Regions from separate parts of the Bacillus sp. AC266 genome, predicted to be linked through region 1. Evidence: riboswitches for the same ligand, from Rfam matches in the RefSeq annotation. Region 1 holds a riboswitch; each other region holds the start of a gene.
The links. A riboswitch is a leader RNA that binds a small molecule or an ion and turns the genes downstream of it on or off. The one in region 1 is predicted to bind S-adenosylmethionine.
Positions count from the first base shown of each region.

Region 2: it holds a riboswitch for S-adenosylmethionine, as region 1 does, so the genes downstream of both, AC0IXC_RS20910 (LLM class flavin-dependent oxidoreductase) here and AC0IXC_RS25130 (methionine ABC transporter ATP-binding protein) in region 1, are expected to answer to the same signal.
Region 3: it holds a riboswitch for S-adenosylmethionine, as region 1 does, so the genes downstream of both, AC0IXC_RS19405 (bifunctional O-acetylhomoserine aminocarboxypropyltransferase/cysteine synthase) here and AC0IXC_RS25130 (methionine ABC transporter ATP-binding protein) in region 1, are expected to answer to the same signal.

Region 1 covers NZ_CEEDEC010000008.1:24,674-27,956, reverse strand. The annotation lists gene AC0IXC_RS25140 (MetQ/NlpA family ABC transporter substrate-binding protein) at 1-15, opposite strand, end outside; gene AC0IXC_RS25135 (methionine ABC transporter permease) at 37-702, opposite strand; gene AC0IXC_RS25130 (methionine ABC transporter ATP-binding protein) at 692-1,711, opposite strand; SAM riboswitch class I at 1,837-1,941, opposite strand; gene AC0IXC_RS25125 (cysteine hydrolase family protein) at 2,183-2,728, shown strand; gene pruA (L-glutamate gamma-semialdehyde dehydrogenase) at 3,059-3,283, opposite strand, start outside.
Region 2 covers NZ_CEEDEC010000005.1:184,468-187,750, forward strand. The annotation lists gene AC0IXC_RS20905 (ATP-grasp domain-containing protein) at 41-997, opposite strand; gene AC0IXC_RS20910 (LLM class flavin-dependent oxidoreductase) at 990-2,048, opposite strand; SAM riboswitch class I at 2,131-2,237, opposite strand; gene AC0IXC_RS20915 (hypothetical protein) at 2,499-2,705, shown strand; gene AC0IXC_RS20920 (hypothetical protein) at 2,955-3,283, opposite strand, start outside.
Region 3 covers NZ_CEEDEC010000004.1:475,247-478,529, forward strand. The annotation lists gene metA (homoserine O-acetyltransferase MetA) at 1-279, opposite strand, end outside; gene AC0IXC_RS19405 (bifunctional O-acetylhomoserine aminocarboxypropyltransferase/cysteine synthase) at 263-1,561, opposite strand; SAM riboswitch class I at 1,796-1,900, opposite strand; gene AC0IXC_RS19410 (chloride channel protein) at 2,220-3,283, shown strand, end outside.

The DNA.
Region 1 (3,283 bases):
TAAAATTTTCTTCATTTTCTTTTCCCCTCTTCCTTTTTATGATCTGCGTAAAAAGACTTTCGCAAAGTAGTTCCCTAAATTTTGAGCCACCTGTACAAGAATAATAAGTAAAACGACCGTTACAAACATAACTGACGTATCAAAGCGTTGATAACCATATGTCATTGCTAAGTCACCAAGACCGCCACCACCGACAAGTCCTGCGACTGCAGAAAATTCAATTAAACCGACCGTCATAAACGTGACACCTAGGATCAATGGTGCTAAAGCTTCTGGTACGAGGATTTCAAAAACAATTCTAAGTGGTGAAGCGCCCATTGCTTGTGCTGCTTCAATTACTCCTTTCGGAACAGAAACAAGATTGGTTTCAACCATTCTAGCAATACCAATTGATGCGACTAACGTCATTGGGAAGATTGCTGCAGCCGTTCCAATCGTCGTTCCAATAACACTTCTTGTTAGTGGGCTTAAAGCTACTAAAAAGATAATGAATGGAACCGGACGAATTGTATTAATTATGATATTAAGAATAGAAAAGACCCATTTATTTTCTAAAAAATTCCCTTTTCTCGTCACATACAACAGTAAACCTAGAGGTATACCAAGAATTGTAGCAAATATAAGGGTTACAATTACCATTAAGAGGGTATCCCCCGTCGCATCTAATATGCGAGGCCAAAATATACTCCAATCAACTCGCATGAGCTTCTACCTCCTTCAGCTGCACTTGCAGTCTTAGATGTTGTAATGCTTTTTGAATTTCTTTCTGTTCACCTTGTAGTTCTACAAGAAGATTTCCAAATAGCACATTTTGGAGTTCAATAATATTTCCATAAAGAACATTTACATCGACGTTATAGTTTTTCGCAATATATGATAGTACAGGCTGTCCTGTCTCTTCCCCAGTAAAAGTCAGGCGATAAATCTGACCTCCGTTTTGAATTTTCGCTAGAACACTTTCTGGTAAGTGATCATTAATAACAGAGCGTACAAAATTTTGAGTGGTCTTTGTTTTTGGTTGTGTGAAAACGTCAAACAGTTTTCCTTCCTCAATTACTTTTCCTTTTTCCATAACGGCTACACGGTGACAAATTTCTTTCACAACGTGCATTTCATGTGTAATAAGTAGGATCGTTAAATTGTACTCTCTATTTACTTTCTTTAATAAATTTAAGATTTCTGTTGTTGTTTCCGGATCTAAAGCTGATGTTGCCTCATCACATATGAGAATATCCGGTGATGTCGCAAGTGCTCTTGCAATCCCAACACGCTGCTTTTGTCCACCTGATAACTGTTCTGGATAATAGTTCGCTTTATCTTCTAAACCAACAAATTTTAGTAGTTCATTCACTCTTTCTTTTATCTCATTCTTCGGCAATTTCGCTAACCTTAATGGATAAGCAATGTTCCCAAACACCGTTCTTGAATTAAATAGATTAAAACTTTGAAAAATCATCCCAATTCTTTGTCTTAGTTTCCGTAATTCTTTCGCCGATAATGATGTAATATCTTTATCATCTATTGAAATTGTTCCTGCAGTTGGTCTTTCTAACATATTTACTAAACGTAATAGCGTACTCTTTCCAGCACCACTAAATCCGATAATGCCAAAAATTTCGCCCTTTTCAACTGACAGCGTTACATCCTCAACCGCATGAACAGATTGCCCACCTGATTCATATACTTTACTTACATTGTTAAAAGAAATCATTTTCTTCCCTCCTATATGCTGTAAAACTTGAAGTAGAGCTTTCGAGGTAAAATAAAAAGTGCTCTCCTTCTTATCAGTAATAAAAGATAAGAAGGAGAGCACTTTTATATGTACTCATTCACATCTTCTCATCTTCCAAGCCTTTATAGGCTTGCTGGAGTTAGCACGGTATTAAAAAACCCGTTGCTGAGGTATCGTAGGGCCAGTCCCTCCACCTCTCTGGATAAGAGTGTATCGATTTAATTGTCGTTTAATTAAGTCTTATTATAGAACTCAGAATAATGAGAGTCAATACATTTTTCGGAAAAATATTAATTATTTCTCTATTTGAATTTTAAAATAAGAAGTAACAATACAATAGTGATTTTTAAAGTTATGTAAAATCCTTCTCACTCATACTTTTAAAAAGGAGAATCTTCTCTACTCATTGAATAACATTATTTGAATATGAAATCGGAGGAAGATAGATATATGAAAACAGCTCTTTTGCTCGTCGACATTCAAAATGATTATTTTCCAAGCGGAATGATGGAATTACGTAATCCAGTAGAAGCAAGTGAATATGCTAGTCAGCTACTACAACATTTTAGAATAAGAAACGAACCTATTTTTCATATCCAACATGTAGCTATAAAAGATAGCGCTACTTTTTTCCTACCCAATACAGAAGGTGTCCATATTCACGAAAATGTCCGTCCACTTAGAGAGGAAACCGTGATCCTTAAACATTATCCAAATAGCTTCCGAGAAACTGATCTTCTAGAACAATTACAACGTTCAGGAATTGAGCACGTCGTAATATGCGGGATGATGACCCATATGTGTATTGATGCTACAGTAAGAGCTGCTTTTGATTTTGGCCTTCACTGTACCGTAATACACGATGCTTGTGCTACAAAAGATCTTTCATTTAAGAATGCTACTATACCAGCTGTTTATATTCATAATACAATTTTGGCGAGTTTAAATGGAGTATACGCAAATATAATGAGTACAGAAGAGTTTTTAGCGACCTAAAAAAACACTCCTTTCAGTTAGCAAAGCCGAAAGGAGTGTTCTCTTGTCTAACCATAGATTTTCTTTCAAATTGTATTATACAGGAAATCCTCAAAATGAATACTAAAAAATATGACTAATAAGTCAATTTTTCTCGCTGTTTTGTTTCTATTTTCATGTTTATCCCGATATTAACAGGGTTTAACTAATTCAAAAGAACAAATAGTAATATTTGGAAAACTTTTCTTGATTGAAATTAACTAGCTTCTATAAAATCGATTACTTCTGCTATAGAGAGTTTCTCAAAAAGAAAAGATCTTCACAGTCTGTGAAGATCTTTTCTACTATTTCTTATAAAGTTTCAGAAGTAGTTTTTGCTTGCATGTGAAGTGCTAAGTAGTCAGGACCACCAGCTTTAGAGTCTGTACCAGACATGTTAAAGCCACCGAATGGTTGGTAACCTACGATTGCACCAGTACATCCACGGTTGAAGTATAAGTTACCAACGTGGAAGTCTTCGCGTGCTTTTTCAATATGGTCACGGTTGTTAGAAAGAACTGCTCCTGTTAAACCGTA
Region 2 (3,283 bases), on a different contig from region 1:
TTTCCTATATTTGCACCAGAACCTTATTTTTTAATCAACGTTATTTAACTGACTCTACTTGTTTTTCTAATTCTATTCCAAGGAATTTAGCAAGCTCAAGCATACCAAATTGATTCGCTACAGACTCTGCGTCAGAATTATAGTTTGTGTTTGTATTAATATCATACGTATAAATTGTTCCATCCGAACTGCGAATAAATTCAATACCAGCAACGGTAATTTTATTTTCTTTCAAAAACTCTTTGTACTTTTCAATAATTGGCTCTTGGAAGTCCGATATAATTTCAAATTTTGTTGACGACTCTTTCTTACTCTCTTCTCCTACTGGGCAAAAAGCATCTTGAATAGAGCATACATCTGCCGGGCAAAGCTCAAATCCTTCTGATGTATCTACTTTAACTGCATATACAAACTGACCGCCTACAAACTCACAACGTGTAATATATGGTTCTGGCGCTTCAATATATTGCTGGATTAAAGTAATTCCATCAATAGGTTCTTCAAATGTCGGACCATCCAAATATTGTTCTAAAGCATCAATGGAATGAAACAGTTGAACACCAAGGCCTTTACCTGCACGGTTATGCTTTGTAATGAACGGTACTTCCCCTAACTCCCTTGCTGCTTTTACTATATTATCACGGCCAACAGCACCAATTGTTTTCGGCACTTGTATCCCAAAATTTCTTAATGCTGCATATTGATTCAATTTACTTACTTCAAGACGTAACGCTCGAGACCCATTAAATACTGTTCGTCCGTATCCCTCTAGCCAAGCAAGAACCCCTTCAGTCAATTCAGGTGCATATCGATGCCCTCTCGTATGTGAAGAGGCACTCATACGGCTATAAAAAACACCTTGGGGAGGTTCTTGTTCTAACGAAATTGTTCCTTCATCTAAAAACCATTCCTCATAAGGTAACTCCAGTTCTTCCAATCTTTTCACTAAATGATCCGTCCATTCCTTATTCTCATGTAATATGTAAATTTTACTCATTTGTAATCAATTCCTTTCTTTTTGCTTCAACTAACGGCATCACTTTTTCAGAAAATCGTTTCATCTCTTCAAGCTGCGGTGAAAATTGTAAAAGTAATAACGTAACACCCACTTTTTCAAAAGCAAGTATCCTTTCTGCAATTTGTTCTGGTGTTCCGATTAAATTAGGACGTAATCCGCGATTAGATACGGAATAATCATTTAGCTTCACTTGCTGTTCCAAATGCGATTTACTAATAAAATCTTGGTAACCCGCATAACCTAGAGCATCGTCTTTCACATCCGTTATACGTCTCCATTCTTCTAACGCCTCTTCTTCTGTATCACGACAAATGACATAAGCCGCGAGCCCGAATGACTGCAATGGCTCCTCTGTGACTTTCTTTCTACGATTCTTCATATCTTCTATTTTCACAAATACTTCTTCCACTGTTCCGCCATGCATTACATATGCATCCGCGTGATTTACAATGACCTCTTTTCCTCGCTCACTCTCACCACCTGCATAGATCTTAATGCCTTGTTTCTGCACAGGTTTTGGACTTAAATGTGTATGATGAAGCTCATAAAAGTTCCCTTTATAAGAAAACTCTTCTTCTTTCCAAAGTTCCTTCAAAATTGTTACAAATTCCTCTGTGCGATCATATCGTTCATCATGTGCGGTAAATATCCCGCCGTACTGTCTCGCTTCTTCTTCCCACCATGCTGAAACTACATTCAATGTAAAACGGCCATTACTTAATTGATCGATATTTGCTGCCATTTTCGCTGTAACTGCTGGATTGTGGAAGCCAGGTCTTACAGCTGTCATAATCTCTAATTTATCCGTTACTGCTGCAAGTGCTGCCGCAGTTGTCCACGCTTCTAAACTTGGTGCTGAAACACCTTTTATATCATTTAAATTTAATTCTGCTATAAGTGTTGTTGAAAAACCTAATTGTTCTGCCGCTTGCGCTGTTTGTTTTGCATACTCAAACGTAGGCGGCATAGATTCATCATCTACATTTCGAAGCCATCCCCCAAAAATCGGCAACCAAAAACCATACTCCACTACCTATTCCCCCTTTATCTTTTAGCCATAAAAAAAGCTACTCTTATCGAAATAAGAGTAGCCTTCTTGACTAAGTGAACCGCTCTTATCTTTCAGGTGTTTTTTCACCTGCAGGATTTGGCACCTTTCGTCTAAAACGAGGTTGCCGAAGTTTCATAGGGCCCGTCCCTCCACTTCTCAACATAAGAATTGTTTGATTTCCATTTATTATAATCATCAGAATAATAAAACTCAATACTTTAATACTTATTTTTCCGATAAACATTAAATGATATATGAAACATCATATTGTTATAGAGATTTATAGGGTGTTGTTTTACTTGCGGATATATAAAGGGGTATGTTGTATCATGTCGAAAACATCATTTATAACCAAGTTGCTTTACTTCTATCGTAAAGGAGATAGAGAATACGCCAAAATAAATATCAACCTAAAGAGGTGTTAGTAACATGAAAAATAAACGATGCGAGAATTGTGGTTCTACTACATTTAAAGAAGGAAGAGTTGGATCTGCTTATCATGCATATGTTTGTGAAGATGAATCTAGTAGATTCTTTTCAGGAGGGAAACGTTCCAAACTATTAACCACATTTTGTTTAGAGTGCGGTGAGGTGCAATCATTTAGAGTTGAAAAACCGGAGATATTTAAAGAATAAAATAATACTAATTACATATTATGCAGATGTTTATTAATGATACAGTAGGAATGATAACAACGGACGATTTCGCTACAACTAGAGTAAATACACCAATCATATTAATAAAAAAACAAGGAACCTATTAGTTGGTTCCTTGTTTTTTTAGCTAAAGCAGACTTCTTTGGAGAACCCAAATAAAAGTTAAATCGACTCCTATTTAACATTTCCCTTCAGATATATGACAGTAAAGAATACATCATCACGGTGTCAGCAAGCAAAAGTGTATTCTGCATTTCTGAAAACAGTAGATGGCAGATTGTGACCTGCTGAATCTGCTAAGAAAGAATATACAAGAACATCCTTAACATCATCTTTATTTCCACTAACGATGACATCAAGAAAATCTTCTATTTCGAATTCTGGCGTAAACAACACAATCTTAGTTGTTCTGTTTGGTTCTAAAGAAACAAACGTACGAGAGATTTCAACTAACTCATTTTGAGTCGGGAAAGAAATGTTTCGACTTCTCTTAACACTTATCGTTACATTACTAGTATGACAGCGTGAATCATTGTTTAACATAATGTTGAGAGCAG
Region 3 (3,283 bases), on a different contig from region 1:
ACGGAATGTTTTATAGAAGCTCGTTAAATGGTCCTGCGCTACATTGCGAGACAGATGCGATTCCATATGAAGTAAATGAACATCTAATTGCAACGGTGTATTTCCAATTAAACGAAGTAATTGCGCCTCTGTTTCTTGTTTTGTAGGCATTAAATTTAATATAGCAATTTTCAAAGCACGTATATCTTGTGTTACTGCTCGCTCCTTCGTCATTACAAAAATATTTTCCTTCTGCAATACTTTGCGAGCTGGTAAATCTTTATCAATTATGATCGGCATGTTGTTTGCCTCCGACTAGTGCCGCTTCTAAATCTGCAATAATATCAGAAACATCTTCTATACCGACCGATAAACGGATTAAATCAGATGTAACGCCAGCTAAACGCTGATTTTCTGCGCTTAATTGTCTGTGCGTCGTACTAGCAGGATGTATTACACAAGTTCTTGCATCAGCTACATGCGTTACAAGAGTTGCAAGCTTTACATTTGCGATAAATTCTTTCGCTGCTTCTAATCCGCCCTTAATACCAAATGTTAAAACTCCACTAGCACCTTTTTTCAAATACTTTTGTGCTAACGAATAATTTTCATTACTATCTAATCCTGGATAATTCACCCATTCAATGCGATCATGATTGGCAAGCCACTTAGCAACTTCGAGAGCATTTTCACTATGACGCTCCATTCGTAAATGCAATGTTTCAAGGCCAATGTTGCTAATATATGCATTGAATGGGCTCATACAGTTTCCGTAGTCTCTTAATAACTGAACGCGTGCTTTCACAATATACGCTGCTGCTCCAAAATTTTGAACATAGCTTACGCCATGATAACTCGGGTCAGGTTCGACAAGCTCAGGGTATTTTCCATTTGTCCAATCGAAGTTCCCTCCATCTATTACAATCCCACCTAGAGAACTTGCATGGCCATCAATATATTTCGTTGTAGAATGGACAATGATATTTGCCCCATGTTCAAACGCCTGGCATAAATAAGGCGTCGCCAATGTATTATCAACGATAAAAGGTACTTCTAATTCTTTTGCTGCCGCTGAAAGTTCTTTGAAATTCAAAACGTTCATTGCTGGATTTCCTAACGACTCTGCATAAACGAGTTTTGTCTTATCATTAGCAAGTGCCGCAATTTCATCTGCCGTTAAATTAGGATTAAAGAACGTAACATCTATGCCCAGCTTTCGCAAACTCACTCCAAATAAATTAAACGTTCCTCCGTAAACAGTTGAAGAACAAAGTAAATGGTCTCCACTACTGCAAATATTTAAAACCGCAAGCATAATGGCTGCCTGCCCAGAAGCTGTTGCAACAGCCCCTACACCGCCTTCTAAATCTGATAACTTCTGCTCAAATGCGGCTAGAGTAGGATTTCCAATACGCGTATATATATATCCCTCTGCCTCCAAATTAAATAGTGCTGCTAAATCATCTGACGTATCGTATTTATACGTTGTACTTTGATAAAGTGGCAAAACACGCGGCTCACCATTTTTTGGCGTATAGCCACCTTGCACACAAATCGTTCCTTTCCCCCATGATTCTCCCATCTCTCATTCTCCTTTCTTTTATCCCGCTATTTGCGGGCAGTAAGACTCCCACCTCCAAATTCGGCAAATGCGAGGAAGTTAGGTGGGAGATAACTGCCCGATTGATGAAGGCTAATAATTAGCGGGGGAGGGACAAAACCCCCACTGATTAAAGTTTCACTTTATCCAAAATAAAAAACTGCCCCTTCCCTGAAAACAAGAAAGGAGCAGTTTGAAAACACGCTCTAAGGCTCTTTCTTATCTCTCAGGATTATTACCTGCAGGATTTGGCACAATTCCGTTATACGGCTGTTGCCAAGGTTTCATCGGGCCTGTCCCTCCACCTTTTCTTGATAAGACTATGCAATTACCGTTGATTTTATAGCAATAATTTCCTGATGTCAAATGGTTTTTCTGAATGTTCTAAATTAAATGCAAGGAATTTAATATAAACAACAAAAGAAATATATTCCATATTCATTTGAAAAAGACCTTTTAAAAACTCCGATCAATATATAAAATTAAATAAGTGGTTTAACCGCGTTGGTTTCAAATTTTCATGAGATTTCAATATATTGAATAAGCCAAACCCTCAAAAAGATACTATATATATTCAATTCATTTCACACTAGCATATTTAATCCTTTCTACATGAAAATTTACATAACGGAGGTACAACATGACAAATAAAAAGGACATGCACTATATACTCGTCCTATATGGCATTCTTTTAGGCTCTATAGTAGGAGCTACAGTCTGGTTATTTTTAGTTACAATAAATATCGGAATTCACTTTATTTGGGGATACTTACCTACTATTTTCTCTTCTCCGCCTTATTACACCATTTGTGTAACAATCATCGGTGGTATCCTCGTTGGTTTAACACAAAAATACTTCGGTACATATCCACGTCTTATGCCCGAAGTGATGGCTGAATATAAAAAAACAGGTAGAATCGAATACAGTTTTGTACATAAAGCTACTTTAACTGCGATTATCGTTTTAATATTTGGAGCTAGTTTAGGCCCAGAAGCAGCACTCGTTGGAATTATCGGTGGACTTTGTACATGGGTAGGAGATCGCTTTAATTTTGCTTTAAAGGGAATGAATGAACTAACAGAGGTTGGAATTGGTGCTACTTTAAGTGTAATTTTTAATGCACCATTATTCGGTTACTTAGCTCCGAATGAAAATGAGGGTGAACAAATTAATGAATTTTCGAAAGGAAAAAAAGCAATTGTATATTTAGCTACCACTTTTGCCGGTTTTTCCGTTTACTTATTGCTTAGTAAACTCGATAATCGTGGATCCTTTATTGTTGATTTTGGGGAAGGGTCTCTTGCTCTTAATGAATGGATCGCCTTTCTACCACTTGCTAGCATTGGTGCTATAGTTGGTTTCTTTTATTTCAAATTAGAATTCACATTAGAGAAATTAATCCACCCCTTCAAAGAATACAAGGTATCACTTGGAATTATAGGCGGTATTTTATTAGGAATTACAGGAACTTTTCTTCCTTACACGTTATTCTCAGGGGAACATCAATTAAAAGATTTAGTCGTTGAATGGAGCCATTTATCCTTCTGGGTACTACTTCTTTCAGGAATTTTAAAATTATGTATTACTGCCGTTTGTTTAAATACGGGTTGGCGCGGCGGACATATTTTCCCAATTATATTTGCTGGATCAAGTATCGGATATGCTATAGCTTCTATTATCCCTATAGATCCAATAGCTTCTGT